Regions from separate parts of the Desulfitobacterium sp. LBE genome, predicted to be linked through region 2. Evidence: riboswitches for the same ligand, from Rfam matches in the RefSeq annotation. Region 2 holds a riboswitch; the other holds the start of a gene.
What was found. Region 2 has a riboswitch for lysine ahead of DESLBE_RS05315 (transporter substrate-binding domain-containing protein). Riboswitches for the same ligand answer to the same signal wherever they lie in the genome.

Region 1: another riboswitch for lysine. It lies ahead of lysA (diaminopimelate decarboxylase); the one in region 2 lies ahead of DESLBE_RS05315 (transporter substrate-binding domain-containing protein).

The regions. Positions count from the first base shown of each region.
Region 1 covers NZ_VLKD01000001.1:3,598,963-3,606,576, forward strand. The annotation lists gene DESLBE_RS17135 (hypothetical protein) at 1-400, opposite strand, end outside; gene ybaK (Cys-tRNA(Pro) deacylase) at 516-995, opposite strand; gene DESLBE_RS17145 (sulfite exporter TauE/SafE family protein) at 1,128-1,916, shown strand; gene DESLBE_RS17150 (hypothetical protein) at 1,999-2,211, shown strand; lysine riboswitch at 2,289-2,463, shown strand; gene lysA (diaminopimelate decarboxylase) at 2,591-3,841, shown strand; gene DESLBE_RS17160 (ATP-binding protein) at 4,085-5,284, opposite strand; gene DESLBE_RS17165 (sigma 54-interacting transcriptional regulator) at 5,540-6,991, opposite strand; gene DESLBE_RS17170 (corrinoid protein) at 7,250-7,614, shown strand, end outside.
Region 2 covers NZ_VLKD01000001.1:1,081,435-1,089,048, forward strand. The annotation lists gene DESLBE_RS05305 (amino acid ABC transporter ATP-binding protein) at 1-364, opposite strand, end outside; gene DESLBE_RS05310 (amino acid ABC transporter permease) at 399-1,160, opposite strand; gene DESLBE_RS05315 (transporter substrate-binding domain-containing protein) at 1,298-2,146, opposite strand; lysine riboswitch at 2,268-2,449, opposite strand; gene DESLBE_RS05320 (ferritin family protein) at 2,642-3,136, shown strand; gene DESLBE_RS05325 (DMT family transporter) at 3,315-4,367, shown strand; gene mutT (8-oxo-dGTP diphosphatase MutT) at 4,349-4,738, opposite strand; gene DESLBE_RS05335 (hypothetical protein) at 4,735-4,926, opposite strand; gene DESLBE_RS05340 (hypothetical protein) at 5,004-5,432, opposite strand; gene DESLBE_RS05345 (ABC transporter substrate binding protein) at 5,494-7,614, opposite strand, start outside.

The DNA.
Region 1 (7,614 bases), 2.5 Mb from region 2:
AATCCTTTGAATAGGCCGTCTCCCGGGAACGGCCGGAGCGAAAGGCAAAAATATCTCTATTGCTGTCCTTGGAAGCAAAACCTTCGGCATAGACATAAATGCCTTCACTGGCATCTTCCGTCCGCCCGATCACCACTTTATGGCCTTTTTTCAGATTGCGGAATTCGATGATTTGCATCGTGCCGTTCTTCATGAGCACGGGAACACCGTCCATGCGGCTTTGGGAAGCAAGGAGCCATTGGCCGTTGATTTTAAAGTATTCGGGATAGATAGACATACCATGGAAATGGTCGGGGGCTACCCCATCCTGAAGGACTTCGACAAGGGTGGCATTGGGAGCACTTGCCAAAGGCTCACCGTCAAAATCAGGCGGATTGAACTGAGGAATCCGGAAGCTCATAGAATCTCTCCTTTACCCTGGTAATTCAAAGTGACATAAGGTTAGTATTTACCTCTTGTCCGTCTTCATACAAAGAGGAGGGAGTTCAGGGTGTGGGGAGAAGATTAATGATGATTCAGGCAGGATGAGCGATGGGCCCAACCTTGCCCTGGGTGATCCTGAGCAGGTCCTGAGACAGAGCAAGGATCTGCAAGCCTCGCGTCCCGGCACTTACGGCAATTTTCTCGTGCTGGAGCATATCTTCCTGAAAATAGACGGGGTATTTTTTTTTAGTTCCTAAAGGAGAGACCCCTCCCCGTATATAACCGGTCAGGGGCTGAACTTCTTTGAGAGGAACCACTTCCATTTTCTTGTTGCCGCTCACTTGGGCGAGGGCCTTAAGGTTCAGCTCATAATGGGCAGGGATGCAGGCGATCAGAATGCCTGTTTTATCTCCTCGGGTTACCAGGGTTTTATAGATTAATTCAGGAGGCATGTTTACCTTTTGGGCGACGGTAGTGGCGGAAAGATCCGCTTCATCCACCTCATAGGGGATTAATTCATAGGCTATACCGGCTTGATCGAGGATGCGGGCGGCGTTGGTTTTTTGAGCCATAAGAATCACCTTTCCTTCTTAACTCACTATAGGAAATACAGGGAATGCTGTCAAGATTCAGAGAAGAAAAGGGAATACTCATAAAGCAGAGGGTCATAAATAGATTAAGTTTAGATTAAAGAGGGTGTTTGTGTGGAGATGTTATCATGGGAATTATGGCTCGCCATGAGTGGAATTACGTTCTTTGCAACCTTTATTCAGGTTTTGACAGGGTTTGGGTTCGGGCTGGTGGCGGTACCTCTGCTCCTTTTTGTTTTGCCCAGCCAACAAGCTCTTTTGGCGGGAATGATTTTATCCATGATGGGTTCCTCGGTGCAGGGGTTCCAAATGCGGCGCTTAGTCCGCCGGGATTTAGTCCTCCGGCTTTTGCTTATAGGGATTCCCGGATTGGCCCTGGGTGTTGTCCTGAGTGGGTATATGAATGAAATGTACATAAAAGGGATGGTGGGAATTATCCTTATCGGCTATGTTGCCTATCAATGGGTGCAGCTCAAAAGCAGTGCCCTTGAGAAGAAAGTTCCTGAGGAAGGGGATATCAATGCATCCTCCAAGGGATTTGTCATGGTTGCTTTTTCTTCAGGTTTGCTCAACGGCCTGGCGGCCATTCCCGGCCCCCCCATTGTCGCGTTGCTCATCAAGCATCTGACCAAGGATGTCTTCCAGGCAACCACCGTTACCTTTTTCTTTTTTCAATACGCTATGACCAGCGCTTTAAAAATTCTTGTGTTTCGAGAAAGCTTCACCCTTCCCTTTGGCATCACCCTTGTCAGTATGATTTTGGCGGTTGTCCTTGGCTATGTGGCCGGTCAGCCTTTTAGAAAGAAAATCAACGAAGCTCAATTCAAGAAGCTGGTCTATGGATTGCTTTTCATCATCGGCGTGACTTCCCTTACTGAGCCGCTGAAGGGACTGTTTTTTTGACATGATTTTGGTTGATTCCGGGTACTCTAAAGACAGAATAGGCAAGACCATGATTTGGTCAGGATAAAAGGAGGAATCCCGGATGAACGACCAGAAGAATACCGGCAAAGAGCTGAAACGCCAATTATGGGAGCCGGCAGGTGTGATCAGTCAGACCCAAGAGTCCGGCTCACAGGCCATGGATTATGGCGGGCAGCCCAAAGACAGCAGCAAAGGCGGCCAGATTACCTTAGAGGTGGAGGATGTTTTTCATAATCGGGGGGTTATGGAAAATCTGCAGAATGAGAAAAAATAAAGGCAGGGCAATGTATACAGAAGCAATGTATTGACAAGGGTAACATCTTGTTCCATAATGTATAGATAATTCATAGAGTGAATGATAGAGGCGCAGTGTATTAAGAGTAATTATCCCGAGCGGGTCAGGCTAGGACGGATAAGGAAAGGAATCGCTGCCGAAGCAAAGGCCCAGGACAAAGGGTCTTAGCTGGTCTTCCATTGAAAAAATGTAAGACTGTCACCGGGACTCCGGTGGAGTGCTATCTCGTGAAGTTTGAGGCTTAAGCTGATTTTGCCTTAAAAAACGGTTGCGAGGGGACTCGCAGCCGTTTTTTTGCAACCAAACTTTAAAATCTCTAGCGGTGGGTAGTCTATAGTATATAGGGGAGGATCAGAATATGGCAGTAAAAAACTTACCTTTTAATCAAGAGCAGTTGCAGAAGATCATGGAGGACTATGGTACCCCTTTTCATATTTATGATGAGGAAGCCATTCGCAAAAACGCCCAAAGACTGCAGGCAGCATTTGCCTGGGCGCCGGGGTTTAAGGAGTATTTTGCCGTCAAAGCTCTTCCTAATCCCTATATTCTGAAGATCCTGGGGGAAGAGGATTTCGGGGCCGACTGCAGTTCTTTGGCGGAACTGATCCTGGCGGAAAAAGCGGGGATCACCGAGGAGAACATTATGCTTACCTCCAACAATACCCCTGCTGAGGAATTTCAAAAAGCAAAGGATTTATGGGCGATCATCAATTTAGATGATATTACCCATATTGATTATCTGGAAAAGCATACCGGCCTGCCGGAGGTGCTCTCCTTCCGCTATAATCCCGGTTCTCTGCGGGCGGGGAATGCCATTATCGGCAACCCCGAAGAATCCAAATATGGTTTGACCAAGGAACAGTTATTCCAGGCTTACGAGATCGTTCGTGACAAAGGGGTGAAGCGTTTCGGACTCCATACTATGATCATCTCCAATGAACTGAACCCGGATTTCTTCATCGAGACAGCAGAGATGATGTTTGATCTGGCCATAGAGCTGAAAGAAAAACTGGGAATCCGCCTGGAATTTGTGAATTTTGGCGGCGGAATCGGCATCCCCTACCGTCCGGAACAAGAGCCGGTCAATCTGGAAACTATCGGAGAAGGTGTCCGCAAAGTTTACGAAGAGAAGATCGTCGCCAAAGGCTTAGATCCCCTGCGCATCTGCCTGGAATGCGGCCGCATGATAACGGGACCTTATGGCTATTTGGTGACCAAAGTCCTTCATCGCAAGGATACGTATAAAAATTATATCGGTGTCGATGCCAGCATGTCCGATCTGATGCGCCCGGGAATCTACGGCGCCTATCACCATATCACCGTCATGGGTAAGGAAGACCTGCCTGAGGACCACATCTATGATGTGACCGGAAGCTTATGTGAGAACAACGATAAGTTTGCCGTGGACCGGGAACTGCCCAGAATCGAGATCGGGGATATTCTGGTGATTCATGATACCGGTGCTCACGGGCATGCCATGGGCTTCAACTACAATGGCAAGCTGCGTCATGCTGAGTTATTGCTGCAGGCTGATGGCAGTGTGAAGCTGATCCGCCGGGCGGAAACACTGGAGGATTATTTTGCCACCTTGGATTTCAGTGAGCTATAGTTCTTAAGCGGGGCGCGGGTTCTGCTTTTGTAAAAAGAGCAAAGACCGAGGCTGTGCCCCGGCTTATATCCATTATACTCTAACGCATTAACAAATATAAAAAGCAGTAAGCTATTTTTTACCACATTTAAAGATTAAGCCCTTTTAACTGAATATTTCAACCTAAGTTGACCCAAAAGGTAATTTAAAAGACCTGTGCTCCAGGCGTTTATAACGCAAGAGCACAGGCTTTTTAGCGGGGGCTTAATACTCGTCACTTAACAGGAAATCCGCCAGGTGAACAAATTTTACGCCATTGATATTGCCTGCGGCGAATTCGTCCAGTGTGACAACATACTTGGGATAATGATCCTTTATTTTGAGAAGATTTGCCAACTCTCTGTCCGACTCCTCCGGCAGCCGGCGGCACACCTGGATATAAATGCGCTCATCCCGCCGCACCGCAACGAAATCCACTTCTTTTGTTGCGTTTTTACCGATATAGACCTTGTAGCCTCTTCTTTGCAGTTCAAAGTAAACCATGTTTTCCAGCATTGCGGCTATGGATTTCGGGTTGAATCCCATGATGCAGTATTTGAGGGAGGTATCCGCAAGATAGAATTTTTCCTGGGTTTTTAATACAGACTTGCCCTGCAAATCATAGCGCTGGCAGCGATAGATGACAAAAGCTTTTTCCAGCCACTGCAGATAGTTATATACGGTTTCAACGGATAGAGCACGCCCCTCGCTTTTCAGGAACTTGACGATGGCATTTGCGGAAAAGGTTTTGCCGACATTCTCAAGGATATAGTTTACAACACGGCTGAACAAAGCGAAGTTCGTGATGTTGTGCCGTTTGGTGATGTCGTATGTGATCACGGAATGGTAGATGCCTTCCACGATCTGATAGGCGGAGGACTCATCAAAGCTGCCGGCAGCCACAATCGGAAAGCCCCCCAGGCGCAAGTACTCGTTCAAAAGATCTTTTTTCGCTAACATGCTTTCTTTCTTGAATTCCAGATATTCGGCGAAGGAAAGGGTAAACACCGGGATAGAGATATATCTGCCTGTCAAATAGGTGGATATTTCGCTTGACATCAGTTTTGAATTTGAGCCGGTAACATAGATGTCCGTCTGGAAATCTTCAAGCAGGCTGTTGATGGCTTTTTCCCACCCCGCTATCTCCTGCACCTCATCAAGCAAAAGATAATAGCGCTCTTTGTCATTCATTTGTTCTTTTATATCGTTATACATCTGCTTATCGGTCAGGCCGTCATCAAAATCCTCCGATGTATAGCGCATGCTGATGATATGGTCTGCAGGGACGCCGTTTTTCAAAAGGTCGTCCCGCAACATGGCCAGGATGGTGGATTTGCCGCAACGGCGAATTCCCGCAAGTATCTTGACAAGCGGAACGTCCCGGTATTCTTTCAGTGTGTTCATATAGAGCGGTCTAAGGATCATAGCATCGCCTCCTCTATGAATAGTATAGCCAAAAACTCTGGAGTAATCGATAGTTTTTATTTTAATTCCCTAAAAACTTTAATTTTATCCAGGCTTTTTCGGCAGTTATTTTGGAAAAGGCGTGCCTGTTCCGGCAGTATCGCGGGCTCAGAGGCTGTGGCGGCTCTTACCTGCCGGATGCAAGGGAAAAATCGCCACCTATCAGATAAGATGACGGTCATTACAGGTTTTAAGGTTTTTTTCGCCCGGTCTCAATTAAGAATTTGACATGTTCTTTTCTGAATAAGTCCGCACAATTCGCGATACCTTGCTTTGGCTGATTTTTAAAATGCTGGCAACTTTATAGGAGCTCCTTAATTCTTCATATAACTCCAGAATGGTTTCTCTTTCTTTAATCTTGAAGGAATACTCAGTGAATTCATCCCTTAATTCTTTGTTAAGTGCCGTCTTCATTAGAGCGGAAGGACTCTTTTCAGTATCTTCAGGCATAGCAGCATGTTTGGGTAGCGGTAAATGCTTAGGGAGAATGCAATTTTCTGAAACGGTAATCACCAAGCGTTCAACCAAATGTTCAATTTCCCGAACATTTCCAGGCCATTGGTAATTTTGTAAAACGGCCAGGCATTCCTCGCTGAAATAATGGGATGTAGAATATTTGATGTCAAATTTATTTAGAAAATAGTGCAATAAAAGAACAATATCGTCACTTCGCTCGCGCACAGGAGGAATCTCAATTTCAATAACATTTAATCGATAATAAAGGTCTAATCTGAATCGGCCCTGTTCAATTAACTTCGGCAAATTACAGTTCGTCGCGCTGATAATGCGAATGTCCACTTGCCTGGATTCCGTTCCTCCTATGGGTATAAAGGTATGGTCCTGGACAAGTTGTAAAAGCTTTGCTTGAAGGGATAGAGGAATTTCCCCGATTTCATCCAAAAAGAGAGTTCCTTTATGGGCGAGCTCGATCAGTCCTGGCTTTCCTGAACGTTCAGCTCCTGTAAAAGCCCCTTTTGTATAGCCGAATAGTTCAGACTCCAGCAGTTGTTCCGGAATAGCTGCGCAATTTATGCAGATATAGGGTTCGTGCCTGCGGTTGCTCATGGTGTGAATTTGTTTGGCGAGCAGATTCTTTCCTGTTCCTGATTCCCCTAAGATTAAAATAGTAGTGTCAAAGGGAGCTATTCTTTGGGCAGTGTGCATAAATTCTCTCATTTTTTCACTTTGGAAGACTAATCCATCCTGGTTCGAAAGCTCTTTTTGACGTAATTGTTGAATTTGAGTTTTGTAATACTCCTTTGTTTTTTCTAAATCCTGTCGCAATTGTTCTATTTCCGTAATATTGCGACTATTCATGACAATAAAATCAAGTTCATTATGCTCATCAAATACCGGGATAGCGGTCACGAGCAGTTTCCGGCCGGATTTGGTTTCCTGCTCAAGGGTGACGGCTTTTTTTGTTTTAAAAACCAGCGGGGCAATGGCCGGGGTATAATACCCTTCACTGACTAAATAATGTACCGTTTTGCCAATGACGTCCGATGGCTTTAAGTCATAATTTTTCTGACAGGCTTCGTTAACATAGATCACAATACCGTGCTTATTGACGACAAAAATTTCATCAAAAGAATTTTCAAGAATTTTTATCAGTTTGCTTTTGTCTAAATCAAAATCGCTATGTACTCTATGTTCGATGATAAGGCTCATCCTCCTTTCCTTTGTGATTAAGTTCTCTTGACTTAATTTGAGTTTGAATGAATTGTTAAAATAAGTCAAGAAGTTATTATTACTGGCCAGTATACACAAAAGTTATGGCGGGAAATGGAAATGGGTACAGTGGCCGGAGCAATCCGGACAGGGAGTGGCGAATATCCCCGATTTGGCAAGTTGGCATGATTTTTGCTATATATAATCGATAGCGGAACATATTGAATTCCGGGAATATTTTGAAAGGGAGTTTTGAAAATGAGTGATTTTGCCCAATTGGCCCAACTTGTTTTCCAGGGAAATGCCGCTTCGGTGAAGGAGAAGACTCAGAGCATGCTCGATCATGGTGCCGATCCTTTTGCGATCATATCGGATGGCCTTTTAGCGGGTATGGATATTGTGTCTCCTAAATTCAAGGCGGGAGAGATGTATGTACCTGAAGTTATGATGTGTGCCCGCGCTCTGGGTGAAGGGATGAAGTTAGTAAAACCCTTGATCGCGGGGAAAGAAACGGCGGTATCTAAAACCATCGTTATCGGAACAGTGGCAGGGGACCTGCATGATATTGGCAAAAATTTAGTGGTCATGATTTTAGAAAGCGGCGGCTTTAATGTGGTCGATCT
Region 2 (7,614 bases):
TCATAGCCACTTCCTCAGCCTCGGCCTTGGAACGCTTCAATAATTTGATTTGCCCTACCATGCAATTGTTCAGGACATTATGGTTATTGAACAAATTGAACTGCTGAAAGACCATCCCCAGCTTTTGGCGGTATTGATAGACATCATGCTGATCATCGAGAATGTTTTCCCCTTTATAGATGATCTGGCCGCCGCTGGGTTTCTCCAAAAGGTTAATGCAGCGCAGCAGGGTGGATTTGCCGGAACCGGATGAGCCGATGATACAGACCACTTCTCCTTTGCGCACGGAAAAATCAATATCCTTCAAGACTTCATTAGAGCCAAAGGATTTGCTTAAATGTTGAACTTCAATGACTTTTGCCAAGTGTGTTCCTCCTTCCTCAATCGGCTCTTGTCCCTCAGGTCTTGGTTCTGCGCAGCATACTCTCGGCAGTCTGCACCTGCATTTGATTCATAATATAGCTTTCCGGTCCATCCATCCTTCTTTCAATATAACGAAGAATGCGCGTTACCGTAAAGGTCATGATGAAGTAGAGGATACAGGCCACAAAGAAGGCTTCAAAGTAGCGGAAGTTGTTCCCGGCGATGGACTTGGTTTGGAAATACAGTTCCGTAACGGAGATAACATTGAGAACAGAGGTATCTTTAATATTGATTACAAATTCATTCCCTGTAGCCGGGAGAATATTGCGGATAACCTGAGGCAATACCACATTGGTCATGGTCTGAATATGATTCATGCCGATGGCATGGGCCGCTTCAAACTGTCCTTTGTCAATGGATATAATGCCGCCGCGGACGATCTCGGCCATATAGGCCCCGGTATTAATAGAAACGATAAAAATTCCCGCAAAGATATGATTCATATGAATGTTAAAAGCTAAGGCGGACCCATAATAAATAACCATAGCCTGAACGATCATGGGGGTTCCCCGGAAAAACTCAATATAGCTTGCCAAAAGAGCATTGACCACTTTCAGCAAAATGCGTTTAATCCCCCGTTCCGGCATGGGGATAGTGCGTATAACACCGATAATAAGTCCGATGAGAGAGCCAATGATGGTACCGATGATGGAGATTAAAAGGGTGAACCCTGCTCCGCGCAGAAACATGGGCCAGTTTTCGGTCAAAATGCGTATGATCCAATCTAAGCTCATCATTCTCCTCCTTACAAAAATATCACTAACCCCATAGTTGATGAGGCATTTTCAAAAAACAGGACAAAACCGACTGCATTGAATGTAGCCGGTTTTATAAAACATTATTCCCTGTGGAGCAAAATGTCCTTTAATTCGTCTTAGTTAGCTGCCGGTTGGTTCTTAATCGCATTATCCATGATTTGGATACGCTCTGCTTCAGGGATCCCTTTTAAGATCTCATTGATTTTAGCAGTGAGTTCGCTGCCCTTTTTCACCCCTACGGCAATGGCCGTATCCTCAGGATCGGTTTGGAATCCATCAGTGAATTCAACCATTTTGAAATCGCTGTTGGCCGCTTGAGCGCTGACCCCTTCTGGGCGCTCGGAAACATAGCCGTCGATCATGCCTGACTGTACCGCTACCCGCATCGCCGGGAAGTTATCCATAGCGGTTTGTTTGGAAACTCCTGGGATTTGGTCAATAACACCATAGTGGAAGGTGTTTAACTGAGCCGTAATTTTAGCCCCATTAAAGTCTTTAAGAGAGGTGGCGTTTTCATATTTGCTGCCGCTCTTGACCACTATAACCAGATCGGACTGGTAATAAATATCGGAGAAATCAATGGTTTCTTTCCGTTCTGCAGTCGGGGACATACCGGCGATAATCGCGTCGATTTTTCCGGAAGTTAAAGCAGGAACAAGACCATCCCATTCGGTTTTAACAATGACCAGTTCTTTGCCTAATCCTGCGGCAATTTTCTTGGCAATCTCCACATCGTAGCCACCGGCATATTCAGCACCGCCATCAATTTTGACTCCACCGTTGGCATCATTCATTTGCGTCCAGTTAAAGGGTGCATAGCCTGCCTCTAAGCCGACTTTAAAAGTACCCCCTTCATTCCCTGCTGCCGGTGTTTGAGTATTTCCCTGGCTGCTTGAACCGCAGCCTGTGGCCAGCAGCATGACAGAAAGCAACCCTGCCATCACTATTGATAATTTTCTTTTCATTGGAACCTCTCCTTCTTCTCTTTACCTTTTTCATAATATTAAAAATTGTAAAAAATAAATGAGACCTGAGTTGGTACTCAGGCCGCAAAAGTCATATTGCTCCTAAACCCCTCTTTTCCCCCGCCGAGATAGCACAACTCAATAAACCGGGACGTCTATTGAGACAGTTCTGCAGTTGTTCACTGCAGACCCAGCCCATAATACCGAGCGTATTAAAAGCTTCGGCGATATTTCCTTCTCCTTGTTTTCCTCGCTGCTCATGCTCCAAAAAGGACTGTTAAATATCGCACCTCTACCTCACCTGAAAAGTGAGGTTCACTATGAATTTATCTTCAGTCTACAATAACATTAGACAGCTTGTCAACCCGAACCGGTTTTGTATTATGTACTCATCAACTATTTCTTTAGAGGAAATTTAATGAAATTGTAGAATCTAGTTTATACTAGAGAAAATCAAGCACTCTCTAAATTATATTAAGAATTGGAGGATCAACAATGAGCGAACAAAAAACATTAAAGCATCTTATGGATGCCTTTGCCGGTGAATCACAAGCTAATCGGAAGTACCTGGCTTATGCCAAAAAGGCCGAAAAAGAGGGTAAACTCAACGCCGCCAAACTCTTTCAGGCAGCTGCTGACGCTGAGACCCTGCATGCCCACAGAGAGTTGGAGCTCGCCGGTAAAGTAGGTTCCACCGTGGATAATCTGAAAGATGGCATCGCCGGTGAAACCTATGAGTTTGAAAGCATGTACCCTGATTTTATTAAAGTTGCCGAAGCAGAAGGCAATAAAGCTGCTGTAACCACCTTTACTTTTGCTATGAAAGCAGAAGAAGTCCATGCCAAGCTCTATAAAGAGGCTTTGGAGAATTTAGACTCAACGGAAGAGGTATTCTATTATCTCTGTCCCGTCTGCGGCAACATCGAAAAATACATCCCCGAAAAATGTTCCATCTGTAATGTTCCCGGGGATAAATTTATTAAATACTAAACCGAATCCGGCTTTACCGATAAGCACGGGCCGCCCGCCAGGGACTCGTGCTTTTTTTATTATCCATGACTTTTATGCCATGGTTTGTATCTGTCCTTCAAGGCTTGAAAAGTCTCGGTCACCCCGCCTATAATTAGATTATACTGAACAGGTGATCGCTTGAAGGAGTTGTGTTTCATTGACATCAAAAAAGACTTCGGCCATTTTCTTTGCCATCCTTGCCGCCTTGCTTTTCGGAATCAGTTCTCCTGTATCCAAACTCCTGCTGACGAAAATCTCCCCCACCATGATGGCTGCCCTTCTCTATCTGGGAGCGGGGCTGGGGATGTGTGTTGTTCGCTTATTGAACCATCGCCAAGGAACGGAGGTTAAGGAGGCCCGCATCACCCAGAAAGATTTTCCTTATGTCTTAGCCATGATCATCCTGGATATTGCCGCGCCCGTATTTTTAATGGTGGGCTTAACTTTGAGCTCAGCGGCTCATGCCTCTCTTTTAGGAAATTTCGAAATTGTGGCCACGTCCCTCATTGCCCTGCTTATTTTCCAGGAGTCCATCGGCAAACGCTTATGGGCCGCACTGGCTTTAATCACTTTGGCCAGCATTATCCTTTCTGTGGAGGATCTCAGCAGCTTTACTTTCTCCTTGGGCTCACTCTTCGTTTTGTTATCCTGCATATGCTGGGGTTTCGAAAACAATTGCACAAGAAAGCTCGCCATCAAAGACCCCATGGATATTGTCATTCTCAAGGGCTTCGGCTCGGGCTTGGGGGCATTATTCCTGGCACTGTTCCTTAAAGAGACCTTAAGCGGTATCGGGTATATCCTGGGGGCACTTATGCTGGGTTTTGTAGCCTATGGCTTAAGTATCTTCTTTTATGTGCGGGCCCAGCGGGAATTGGGTGCAGCAAGAACCAGCGCCTATTATGCCCTGGCTCCTTTCATCGGGGTGGGCTTATCTTTTGCGATTTTCAGGGAAATGCCCAATGCCTCTTTTCTCGTCGCCTTAGGCATTATGATCGCCGGAGCTTATTTGGCCTCCAGTGAGGATCATGCCCATCTCCACGAGCACCCCGCCATCACTCATGAGCATCGCCACTCCCATAAGGATCCTCATCACAGTCATTCCCACCCCAATTCCTTTGCCGGAGAGCACAGCCATGTCCACACTCATATGCCACTGGCTCATAGCCATCATCACACCCCGGATATACATCACGGGCACATCCATTGAGGCAAATAGTGTGCTATGGGCACATCGGCCGGAAGCAGCTCATAATTCAGCAATTGAGTCACACCGACCCATTCATATCGATCGTGGACCCGCAGCTGAATCTCCTCCTGACGGATCTTGACCTGATAGGCTAACAGACGAATTGAGCCCTGGGGATACTCATAAAGGCTTGAACTGATATACTCCTGAACTTCAGCCTCTATCCCAAACTCTTCCCCAAGCTCACGTTTTAAACAGGCTTCAGGGGTCTCCCCCGGTTCCACTTTGCCGCCAGGGAATTCCCAGCTTCCGGCATGCTTTTCACCGGGAGCTCTGCGGGCAATCAGGACGTTTTGACCTTTAATGATGATTGCAGCTGTGACATCTTTCATAGACTAACCTCGCGCAATGCCTTCGTTAACATTGGCAAAGCTATATGGAGTGCTTTGAGATTATTACTAAGCATCGTATGCTGCCAAGTACCTTGCGCAAATTTCTCTTGTGCTTTCTCAGTCCTGTTAATCATTGAAGCTATGGCTCGGAGTGCTTCTTCCATATCAGCTCTTGTGAAATCATCCATAAACTCAACCTCCAGAAAAGCCCCAACCCTTTGCATCAACTCAAAGGACTCTGGGGCTTCCTACGATCTTATGGCACTTACAGATAGGCTTTCAATTCCTGCAGATTATTTTCTTCAAAGCGCAAGAGCCGTTCCATAAGCTCGATGATATGGGGTTCAGCTCCCTGATAGCTTTTGATCTTCTTCACGGCATTGATTACGCCCATAGTGCTGCCGATAACCAGCATTTCAGCCATATGTGAGGGGCTTTTATCCGTTAGTGTCTCAAAGCTGATCATCAGGTAGGTACGTATTTTCTCCAAAGTGCCGATACCCTTTTCATCAAAGCCCTTCTCATTCAACATAGCTTCGGCAGCCTTATGGATTTCCTGATATTCCTTATATTGAGATTTCAGATGATTCTTAAACTTACCATCTTCCACAATTTCAATCAACTGATTAAGGGTTGCCACACCCATCTGGGAGTTCTGATAGACGAAATTTAACAGCTCGGCATTTCCATTCATGCAGGTCACACTCCTTTTCGCTAGTATAGCCGGAAAAGGAGTGAGTATGCGGAATTATGGCTTAAAACGAATCCAGAAAGTTTTTCTCATAGATTTTTTCTGCTTCTTCCGCTACTAATGGTTTGCTGAACAAATACCCTTGGATGCTGTTACAGCCGCTTAGCTTTAATTGTTCATACTGCCACTGCTCTTCAATCCCTTCGGCAGTGATCACCAGGTTAAGACTGTGGGCCAGGGAAATGATGCTCTCGATGACCTTGATATTGTCAGGGCTTAAAAACTTATCACAGAGAGACTTATCCAATTTCACTTTATCCACCGGTATATAGGTCAGGTAGTTAAGTGAGGAGAACCCTGTGCCAAAGTCGTCCAAGGCTATTTTTATGCCTAATTCCTTGATCTTTTCCAGCAGCTCCAGGGTAAGATGAGTTTCTTCCAGTAAAATACTCTCCGTAATTTCAATTTCTAAACACTGAGGATCCATCTCATACTCCGCCAAGGTATCCACGAGGAATTGCAAATAATCCCTGTCCCGGATCTGCTTGCTGGAAAAATTGATGGAAATAGACTTACGGGGATATCCTTTGTCCCGCCAGGCTGCTGCCTGACGAATGGCCTCTTTGGTCACAACTCTGCCAATTTGATAGATTAGATCCGATTCCTCGGCGATACGAATAAACACATCAGGAGAAATAGGGTGATGCTTCAGGCGCACCAAAGCCTCAAAGCTCTCTATTTCGCCTGTTTTTACGTTGACTTGGGGCTGATAAACCAGATAGAATCCGTCTTCCTGTACCGCTTTCCGAATAATTCCTTCCGTAACCGCCTTATTGCGGAGTTCCTGCTGCATCTCTTTATTGTAGAGAAGGTGATGGTTTTTGCCGCTGCGCTTGACTTGATATAAAGCCGTATCCGCATTCATAATCAACTGGTCGATATCTGTACTGTCCTCGGGATAACGGGTGATCCCCATGCTGAACTTAAGGGTAAACTCATTGCGTTCAATGGAAATGGGCTGGGAGAACATGATCCGAATCTGTTTGATGCATTCCTCTATATCACAGCTATCCCGATCCGTCATCAGGATAAGAAATTCATCGCCGCCGAACCGGGAGATGAACATATTGGGGCAGGCATGATCCAGCAGCTTTTGTGCCACTGCTTTCAAGACCTTATCTCCCCAAACATGGCCCAGGGTATCATTGATTTCCTTGAAATTATCAATATCCATCAAGAGAATGTATAAAGGCAGCCCTTTTTCAATCTCTTCCTGAAGTTTTTCCATAAAGGAGATGCGGTTAGGCAGATTGGTTAAATAATCATAATGAGCAAGGTGATCAATATACTCCTCTTGCAGCTTCTGGTCCGTCACATCCGTCATAATTCCGTAAAGAAAGATCTCTTCTTCGCTGCTTCCCCGGATGGCTTTCCCCTGTGCTTTGATCCACCGGGATGGCTTGGCACTGGACTTCACCGGAAACTCAACCTTGATCTCACTCTTTTCCCCGTTCAAATAAGCGGCAATTTCTTCATTAAGCAATTGGACAATCTTTTCATTAAGGTATTTGTCCATAAGCTGATCAACCGGCTCATGCCACGGGAATGGGCGGGAAAGCCAGTTTTCAAAGTTCCGGGAGAAATAGATGCTCCGATTGCTCAGATTAAGCTCCCAGACGACGCTATTGGTACTGTTAATAGCATGCTCATATTTTTGATTAAGAAGTTCAATTCTCCGGACGTTCTCTTCAATAAGCCGGTATTGATGGCGAAGTTCTTCTTCAGTAGCTGCCAATTCTTCATAAGTGGCTGAGAGTTCTTCATTGCTCTCCCTTAATTTCCGCTGCATGGTACGGTGTTTAAGACTATCCATCCCCATCAAGGTGCTGATGATTAACATAATAAACAAAGCTGCAAATACACCCAAAAGCAGCTTCATGTTCTGTTCAAAATAGCTGCTCTTTTTATTGAGCAAAAGGGCGTCATGAGGCAGCAGCCTTTCCGGAATACCAAAATGCTGGACCATTTGATAATCAAAGATCGTATAATAAGGGCTCTCGTTCATCATCGGCAGGTCCTGGACAGGAGTTCCCTGCAGCAACTGAAAAACCATTTCCCCGGCTCTCTTCCCGGTCTCCCGGTAGGATACCTGAACCCCTCCCAAAAACCCTTGACCCACCCCGCC